One region of the Bradyrhizobium sp. USDA 4532 genome, then DNA from elsewhere that is predicted to be linked to it. Evidence: riboswitches for the same ligand, from Rfam matches in the RefSeq annotation. Region 1 holds a riboswitch; each other region holds the start of a gene.
The links. A riboswitch is a leader RNA that binds a small molecule or an ion and turns the genes downstream of it on or off. The one in region 1 is predicted to bind cobalamin.

Region 1 (3,204 bases):
GCGTCGATGATGTCGTTGAACTCAGAATAACACATATGCGTATGAATCTGGGTTTGATCTGCAACGCCTGATGAGCAAATGCGGAAGCTATCGACGGCCCATTGAAGGTAGGCCCCCCACTCCGATCGGCGCAACGGCAATCCTTCGCGGAGCGCAGCTTCGTCGATCTGGATCATGCTCGCACCGGCTATCTCGAGATCGCGGACTTCGTCGCGTATCGCCAGTGCGATCTGCCGGCAGACCTCGCCTCTTGGAATGTCATCGCGAACAAACGACCAATTCAAGATCGTTACTGGCCCGGTCAACATCGCCTTCACCGGCTTGCTGGTCAGTGATTGCGCGTAGAGCCACCAATCCACAGTGATCGGTTTTGGCCGCGAAACATCTCCGAATAGGATCGGTGGCCTGACACAGCGCGACCCATAGGATTGCACCCAACCATTCCTGGTAAATGCGAAGCCGGCGAGTTTCTCGCCGAAGTACTGCACCATGTCATTGCGCTCAAACTCGCCGTGCACGAGGACGTCTAGACCAATGTCCTCCTGCCAACGCAGAGTGCGCGCAGTCTCCTCCTTGAGAAATTTGTCGTATTGCTCGTCGCTCATGACGCCTTGCGAATGTGCCGCGCGGGCATTACGGACCTCTGGGGTTTGCGGGAAGGATCCGATCGTCGTGGTAGGAAAGGCCGGTAGTCCAAAGCGATTGCGTTGGATCTCGGCCCGATGGACAAATGGGCTGGCACGCCGGCGCATGGCTTCGTCGATCGCTCGCATCCGCACCGCGAGATTGGCATCACGGATCTTTGGTGAAGTCCGGCGGACCGTCACGGCCAACTGCGATTCAGCAAGACTTTGAGCAACATTCTTATCACCCGCGAGCGCCCGCGCTAGGATCGCAAGCTCACGCATCTTCTGTACCGAAAAGGCAAGCCAACTCTTGAGATCGGATGCAAGTCCGGTCTCCAGTTCAACATCGACGGGCACATGGAGCAGCGAGCAGGACGGAGCGATCTGAACACGATCCCTGCCCAGCTTCGCAATGGCGGGATCCAGTTGCTGGCGGAGCGTCGACAGGTTCGAGCGCCATACATTTCGTCCGTCGACGACGCCGAGGGACATGACGAGATCACTTCGCCGCGCAGCAATGATCCGGCTCAACAGATTCGGTGCGCGAACCAAATCCACGTGCAGTCCGGCAACGGGCATGTTCAAAGCTATGTCCAGATTATCGCCGAGATCACCGAAATAGCTCGCGACCATGATCTTGACGTCTGGTACTTCCCTGGCGAGCCGATCGTAGACACGCAGCAAAGATCTTCGCGCTTCCTCCTCCAGATCAAGGACCAGGCAGGGCTCGTCGCATTGAACCCAGCTTGCTCCCCTTTTGCCTAGTTCTTGCAGAACCTCGATGTAGACCGGTATTAGCTTATCCAGGAGAGACAGCGGCTGAAACGCGGGGTCCGCACTCTTGCCAAGCTTCAAGAATGTGACCGGCCCGATCAGGACAGGGCGCGTCTGGAACCCCAGGGCCTTGGCTTCCTCATACTCCTCGATAGGCTTGCGAGAGGATAGGCGGAACCTCTGTCCCTGATGAAATTCAGGAACCATGTAGTGGTAGTTGGTGTCGAACCACTTGGTCATCTCCTGTGCGGGCGCGCTAAATCCGCCCGATCCGTGGCCGCAACTCGCATTCTGGCGATCGCATTGTGAACCGCGCGCCATGTCGAAGTACGTCTTGAGCGAAACCGATTCGATTTTCGACGCATAAACTTCCGGGATGGCACCAACCATGACAGAGGTGTCGAGCACTTGGTCGTACAACGAAAAATCGTTGGACGGAATGACGGTGACACCGAGGGATTTTTGGCGGGCCCAGTTCGCAGCACGCAGGCCAGCTGCGGCCTCGAGCAATTGCTGTTCGCTGATTGCGCCGGCCCAGTAACTTTCAAGCGCGCGTTTGAGCTCGCGTCTTGGACCGATCCGAGGCGTTCCAAGCGTGGCAACCGGAAGGGAGAGAAGAGACATAGCGCTAACCCCGTAGTTGGGGGCAAAGGCCAAGGCGGACGCAAGCAGGATCGCCCGAGCGGCGGCGGCTTGGCGCACCACCGGGACACCCCGCCCGTGGACGTATATGTGGTCGAGGCAGGTCTCCTGGCTCGCGGGTCATCGCTGCTGTCCGGCCTTCCCGAAGCCGCACGGGCTTCAGTGACTTTGTTGGACGGCGGCTCGCCGCTTACAGTTGCGGGGGCAGCGCCGGCATGTTCACCGGCTTCCCTCTTAGCTCCGAATCCAGCGGGACCGGAGAACCTCTACGATTTGGATTATCGGCAAGAGACCTCTTCCGTCAACCTCCCAGATGACTCTCTCACGTCAATGCTGCCATCATCAGTGACTCAAAATGATAAACGTCGAAAGTTGATCACGCGATTGGAAGCTTATCCAATAGACGCAGTCTGCAATATATGTGTCGAAAGGATTGTCGAAGGCGCAGGTCGCGGCGCTTCGAGTGTATTTCGGTCTCTCGACAGTCAAAAGCCGCGCCAGGGACAACACACCTGCGAAAACTCCATCAGCAACCGGTCGCCATATTGATCTACGAGCCAACCAATCCTGGTAGGCGATTTGCGGTCTCTGATGACGCTAATACTCGGGCATGCATATCGATTCGCCTCGACGAACACCGGAAGGCCCGCAATGACAATGGCTGTTTGGAGCGCTGTCGGCGTCCTTTCTGTCACCCTCTTTGCGGTCGGCCCGTTCGGGGGCTGGTAAGAGCGTTCATGAATCAATCCGTCAGACAACTGCTCTCGAGAATGTTGAGCAACTCAAGAGGAAGCTAGCGCGACTTGATCGTTTCTCGCTTGCCGCGTGTCGCGACTGGAAAGGGTCATCCCACCATGAATGCGGAGCCGAGGCAGCTGGACTGAGCGGACTGCAACATCGTGCGCGTAGGTAGAAACCCGCGCACCATATCATCTGCCTGCCCCAGAACGCGCTTTCGACGATTCCACACGCCCGGCGGTGACGAGTGGTTTTGCTTATCATCATTACAAGCCGATAGCGATCGCAGGCGTTCGGGTGACCGCGCCGGACCAGACGGTTCAACAGCACTCCAAAGTGCGCCCCGATTTCTCATCCGTAAATCGGCAGCGGCCTTCGCTTTGGCCTCGAAGATCGGCACGACAAAAGCTGAACAAGCTCGAGC
Region 2 (3,204 bases), 1.0 Mb from region 1:
ACCAATAGGGCTCGCCGCCGATCAGCCGCACCAGAATGCCGCGGGCGTGCGAGAGCGTCCGCTCGATATAGGTATCGACCGACAGCGGATGGCGCAGCTCCGCGAGATTGGCGAGCCGCAGCGACGGCAGCGCAGCACGGCCCCGCCGCCAGCCGGCCGCGAAGGCAGCAAGATCGCTGTCGGAAAACGACAACACCACGAGATCGGCCGGATCCTGGCCGAGGTCCCTTGGCGTCGCGGTCTCCTCAAGGCCGCGGCTCTCGCGGAAGACGACGTGCATCAGACACCAAGCCGTGCCCTGATCGCGGCTTCATCGATGTCGGCATGTTCGCCGATCACGACGAGCTTCGACCGCCGCGCCCGGGCACCCCAGGGCATGTCGAACTGATGCCGCACCCGCTCGCCGACCGATTGCACCAACAGCCGCATCGGCTTGCCTTCGACCGCGATGTAGCCCTTGGCGCGCAGCACGTTCTGCTCGCGCGCCAGCCCCTTGATCGAGGCGACCAGCGCGTCGACATCCGAAACTTCCGGAAGATCGATCACGACGGAATTGAAATCGTCGTGCTCGTGTTCCTCCTCGCCATCGTGATGCGACGGCCGCGCCGCGAGATCGCTTTCCGCCGCCGCCCCGAGCCCGAGGATCACGCGCGCGTCGATCGTGCCGTCGACGACGGGCAACATCGGCACCTCGCGCGGCATCTCGGCCGCGATCACCTCTTTCGCTGCCTTGATCCCCTCCGCCCCCGCGAGGTCCGCCTTGGTCAGCAGCACGATATCGGCACATGCGATCTGGTCCTCGAACACTTCCGACAGCGGCGTCTCGTGGTCGAGATTGTCGTCCGCCGCACGCTGCGCATCCACCGCGGCCGGATCAGGCGCAAAACGGCCGGCGGCGACGGCCTCGGCGTCGGCGAGCGCGATCACGCCGTCGACCGTGATCCGCGAACGGATCTCCGGCCAGTCGAACGCTTTCAGCAGCGGCTTCGGCAGCGCGAGCCCGGAAGTTTCGATCACGATGTGATCGGGCTTCACGTTCCGCGCCAGCAACTGCTCCATCGCCGGGATGAAATCATCGGCGACGGTGCAGCAGATACAGCCATTGGCGAGTTCGACGATGTTCTCGGCCGGACAATTGGCGTCGGCGCACGACTTCAGGATGTCGCCGTCGACGCCTTCGCTGCCGAATTCGTTGACCAGCACCGCGAGCTTCTTGCCGTTGGCATTGCGGATCAGATGCTGGATCAGCGTCGTCTTGCCGGAGCCGAGAAAGCCGGTCACGACGGTGACCGGAATTTTGGCGAGCGTGGTCATTCTGCGGCCTCCGGCACGACGGGAAGAGGTGGAATGCGGGCGAGCGATTGCTTGCGGAAGATTTCCGGACGGCTGCGCCACGGCACGATGCCGTCGGGCGCCGCCGCATAGGCGGAGGCACCGGCGATCACATCCGCGGCATTATCAGCGGACAGGCCGCCGTAGACATAGGACCACCGCCCCGGCGCGCTGAGCGCGACCGAGCAACCCTGGCTGCAGGCCGACAGGCATGCGACGGGAACCAGATTGACGTCATCAGGCACGCCGGCCTCGACAAGCGCGGCATGCAGGCGTGCACCGGGCGCGAGCTCACCTTCCGCCGGCGTCTGGCCGGCGCGGCAGGTGATGCAGACATGAAGTGTAACGCTCATCGCCCTTCCTGGATTGACAGCGGGAAGCGATGAGGCACACGAACCGATTTTGGACAGGTTCGTTCCCCGTCGCGGAACACCCCGTCCGCCGGTTTCACAACATGCTGCGTTGGCAGGTCTCCCGGCTTGCGGAGCAGGTTTTACCCTTCGATGCCCACCTTCCCGACTCCGTATGGAATCAGTGGCTTGGGCATCTCTCCGGTCACGGTCGCGGGGGCGGCTGCGCTTCGGGCCCGATTCAGCGGAGCCCTATCGCATTCCCTCTTCGCCTGTCGTAGGACAGGAACCGACGCGGGACCACCATTCGTCCAAGCCTCGCACTTGTCAAGCCGAAGGAATGTGATGACTTCTGATGGAAAGGGCGCTGAAGACGGCGCCGTCGGCACCGATCTTTCGCCGGATGCGCGCCACGCGGACAAGATGGCGAAAAAGAAGGCCGCCCGCGACCGCATCATGGCGACCAAGAGCGGTGAAAAGGGCCTGATCATCGTCCATACCGGCGCCGGCAAAGGAAAATCGTCCTCCGCGTTCGGCATGATTGTGCGCTGTGTGGCGCACGGCTTTCCCTGCGCCGTGGTGCAGTTCATCAAGGGCGCCTGGGATACCGGCGAGCGCCGCCTGCTCACCGGGCATTTCGGCGATCTCTGTCAATTCCACGCAATGGGCGAAGGCTTTACCTGGGAGACGCAGGATCGCGCCCGCGACATCGCGGCAGCGCAAGCCGGCTGGGAAAAGGCCAAGCAGCTGATCGCAGACCCGAGCCTGCGCATGGTCGTGCTCGACGAGATCAACATCGCGCTACGCTACGATTACCTTGCGATCGCCGATGTCGTCGACTTCCTGACCACGTCGAAGCCGCCGATGACCCATGTCGTGCTCACCGGGCGCAACGCCAAGGAGGAGCTAATCGAGATTGCCGATCTCGTCACCGAGATGACGCTGGTAAAGCATCCGTTCCGCTCCGGCATCAAGGCCCAGCCGGGCGTCGAGTTCTGACGGGCATCACGATGGCGCGCGCATTGATGATCCAGGGAGCCGGCTCGGACGTGGGCAAATCGCTCATCGTCGCCGGCCTCGCCCGCGCCGCGAGACGGCGCGGCCTGCGCGTGCTGCCGTTCAAGCCGCAGAACATGTCGAACAACGCCGCCGTGACCGTCGATGGCGGCGAGATCGGCCGCGCACAGGCGTTGCAGGCGCTCGCCGCCGGCGTCGAGCCGCACACCGACATGAACCCGGTGCTGCTGAAGCCCGAGACCGATGTCGGCGCCCAGGTCATCGTGCACGGCAAACGGATCGCCACCGCACGCGCGCGCGAATATGCCGGCATGAAACCATCGCTGACGGGCGCGGTGCTGGAGAGTTTTGCGCGCCTGAAGCAGCGCGCCGATCTGGTGCTGGTCGAGGGCGCCGGCAGTCCCGCCGAGGTCAACTTACGCAAAGCCGATATCGCCAATATGGGATTTGCGCGCAAAGCAGACGTGCCCGTGGTGCTGGTCGGCGACATCGACCGCGGCGGCGT
Region 3 (3,204 bases), 2.9 Mb from region 1:
GAGCCGCGCCGGATCGTGACCGATCACGGGACGCATCAGATGCGGCGCAACCAGGCCGATGAAGCCGATCGTGCCGGTGACTGCGACCGCGCCGCCGACGCCAAGCGCCACGCCCGTGATCACGAAGAGCCGCAACCGCCCGACGTCGACGCCGAGGCTCTGCGCCGCCTCCTCGCCAAGCGTCAGCGCGCGGAAGGCGCTCGCCTGGCTGAGCAGGATGGCGGCGCCCGCGACGATGAAGGGCAGCGCCAGCGCCACGTGCTGGAAGCTGCGGTCCTCCAGCGAGCCGAGCAGCCAGAACGCGATCTCCAGCACCACAAACGGATTGCTCGAGAGATTCATCACCAGTGCGGTCGCGGCTCCCGCAAAGCTCGAGATCGCGAGCCCAGCGAGGATCAGGATCAACAGCCCGGCATTGCTGCCGGCGATCGCAAGCAGCGCGAACACCGAGCCGAAGGCGGCGATGATCGCCACCACCGGCAGCGCGTAGGAGCGCACATCGGCGAGGCCCAGCGCGATCACCAGCACCGCGCCGAACGCCGCCGATTGCGGCGCGCCGAATAGCGACGGCGAGGCCAGCGGATTGCGCAGCAGCCCTTGCAGCGCCGCACCGGACAGCCCGAGAATGCCGCCGATCGCAAATGCCAGGATGGTGCGCGGCAGGCGGATCTCGCGCACGATCACCTGCGCCACATCGCTGCCGCCGCCGAACAGCGCCTCGATCACCGCGAGCGGCGACAGCCGCACCGGCCCGATGCCGAGCGAGAGCACACACAGCAGGACCACGAGCGCGAGCAGCGCCGCCGTGGCGCCCCACCGGCGCCGCGCCGCGACCTCGGCCGCCAAGGCAAAATCCTGCGCGCTCATCGGATCCATGCTCTTACAGCGATCGCCGTGGCAGACAAGCGACACTCGACAAAAACCGTGGCCGCGCGGCCGCCGCCCGACTTCCGCCGGATTGACTTTGCTACCCGGCCGAACCCTAGATGAACATGACGGTTCTTTCATGAGATGAAAAGGGAATGCGGTACGGGGAAACTTCCCCAACGCCGCGGCTGCCCCCGCAACTGTATGCGGTGAATCCTTCGTCACAGGCCACTGGGAATCTCGGTCCTGGGAAGGCGACGAAGGGTAACGACCCGCGAGCCAGGAGACCTGCCGTCAGCCGTGGTCACACGCGATGCTGCCGGTCGGGGAGTACAGGCATGAGCTTCACCTGATGCTGTGAGCACGATGGTGAGACTGGTTCGCGGTGACGTGCCACTGACGTTGCCGAGGCCTTGCTTATGTTCTCCTTCCCTTTCCATCGGCGGCGCCGCGCGCTTCTGCTCGCGTCGACGATGATCGCGCCGGCGATCCTTGTCTCCGCAGCGCGGGCGCAGCAGGCACCCGCTCCCGATCAGCTGCCGGCGATCGAAGTCACCAAGCCGGGCGACCAGAACGTCACGCGCGCCAGGCCGGCCGCTGACGAAGCGCCGGCGCCGCGACGCCCGGCGCCGGGCACCTCGCAAGGCAACAATACAGGCAGCGGAGCCGGATCGGGCACGACAGGGACCGGCGTGGCCACCGGAACGGGCGGCACCGGCGGCCGCCAGTTCGCCGGCATTGTCGGCTCCTCCTCGGCCGTGATCACCGCCGACGACATCGCGCATTCGCCGGTGCAGTCGTTACCCGAGATCCTCGCGCAGGTGCCGGGCGTGCAGCTGCAAACGCCCTATGGCGGACCGAACGGCGCCAAGACGTCGGTCGACCTGCGCGGCTTCGGCGCATTCGCGACCGACAATACCCTTTTCCTGCTCAACGGCCGCCGCCTCAACGACGTCGACAAGGCCGGCTTCGACCTCACCACGATTCCGCTCGATTCGATCGAGCGCATCGAGATCACGCGCGGCAACAGCGGCGCGGTGCTCTACGGCGACAACGCGGTGGGCGGCGTCGTCAACATCATCACCAAGACCGGCGTCGGCGGCCCGCCGACGACGATGCGGGCCGAGGCCGGAGTTGGCTCGTTCAACACCCGCATGGCCGCGGTCTCCGCGGCGCTCAATTCCGGCCCGTGGTCCACCTCGTTCTACGGCAACGGCATCAAGTCGGACGGCTACCGCGTCAACAATGCGCTCGACCAGCGCAACGCCGTCGGCAACATCAACTACACGACGCCTGATCTCACCGCCTTCCTGACCGTCACCGGCAGCGACCAGAAGCTCGGCCTACCCGGCGGACGGCTGGTCGATCCGTCGATCGGCGTGAACGAGCTGCTCACCGATCGCCGCGGCGCCGCGACGCCCTTCGACTATGCCAACCAGCAGACCGCCAGCGTCACCGCCGGCTTCACCAAGACGCTGATGAACGGCGTCGACCTCATCGTCGACGGCGGCTGGCGGCAGCGCGAGACGCAGAGCGGCTTCTTCGGCACGGTGCCGACCATCAGCTTCGCCTCGACCTACAATGACGCCGCGCTGCAGACCTGGTCGCTGACGCCGCGGCTCAGCGTCAAGAATGTGATGCTGGGCGTGCCGTCGACGATCCTGACCGGCATCGACTATTACGATTCGAGCTTCCGCGAGGCGCGCGGCGCCTATCAGGGCGTCGACCCGTTCCACATCTACAATATCGAGCAGCAGAGCGTGGCCGGCTATTGGCAACATACGCTGGGCCTGTTGCCAACGACCGACATCTCCTACGGCGCGCGCGTCCAGAATACCAGCATCTCGGCGCGCGATCGCTACGACCCGAATGCGCCGTTCGCGTTCGACACGCAGGCGGCACCGCTCGACAGCAACGAGACGCAATACGCCCTGCATGTCGGCGCCGAGCATCGCCTGACCGACACCTTCTCGGTGTTCGGCCGCGCGGCACGCGCATTCCGCACGCCTGATGTCGACGAACGCGTCGCGTCGGGTCCGTCATTCGACCCGCTGACCTTCGCCCCGATCCCGCAGAATTTCCAGCTCAAGACCCAGACCTCGCAGGATGTCGAGGGCGGCTTTCGCGTCAGGACCAACCTGTTTCAGGTCCAGACCAGCGTCTATCTGATGGATCTCGAGAACGAAATCCATTTCAACCCGGTGCTGTTCTTCAACACCAACCTCGACCCCACCCGCCGCTATGGCTCGGAAACCAGTGCCTCGCTCAAGTTCAGCGATACGGTGACCCTGCGCGGCGGCATGGCGATCACCCGCGCGGTGTTCCGCGAAGGCATCT

Region 2: linked by a shared signal. The riboswitch ahead of J2R76_RS12995 (DUF1636 domain-containing protein) and the one ahead of metE (5-methyltetrahydropteroyltriglutamate--homocysteine S-methyltransferase) in region 1 are both predicted to bind cobalamin.
Region 3: linked by a shared signal. The riboswitch ahead of J2R76_RS30290 (TonB-dependent receptor) and the one ahead of metE (5-methyltetrahydropteroyltriglutamate--homocysteine S-methyltransferase) in region 1 are both predicted to bind cobalamin.

What each region holds. Positions count from the first base shown of each region.
Region 1 covers NZ_JALJZN010000001.1:3,690,114-3,693,317, forward strand. The annotation lists gene metE (5-methyltetrahydropteroyltriglutamate--homocysteine S-methyltransferase) at 1-2,024, opposite strand, end outside; cobalamin riboswitch at 2,123-2,325, opposite strand.
Region 2 covers NZ_JALJZN010000001.1:2,690,302-2,693,505, forward strand. The annotation lists gene cobN (cobaltochelatase subunit CobN) at 1-280, opposite strand, end outside; gene cobW (cobalamin biosynthesis protein CobW) at 280-1,314, opposite strand; gene J2R76_RS12995 (DUF1636 domain-containing protein) at 1,311-1,685, opposite strand; cobalamin riboswitch at 1,779-1,991, opposite strand; gene cobO (cob(I)yrinic acid a,c-diamide adenosyltransferase) at 2,028-2,681, shown strand; gene J2R76_RS13005 (cobyric acid synthase) at 2,693-3,204, shown strand, end outside.
Region 3 covers NZ_JALJZN010000001.1:6,598,064-6,601,267, reverse strand. The annotation lists gene J2R76_RS30295 (iron ABC transporter permease) at 1-867, opposite strand, end outside; cobalamin riboswitch at 980-1,178, shown strand; gene J2R76_RS30290 (TonB-dependent receptor) at 1,287-3,204, shown strand, end outside.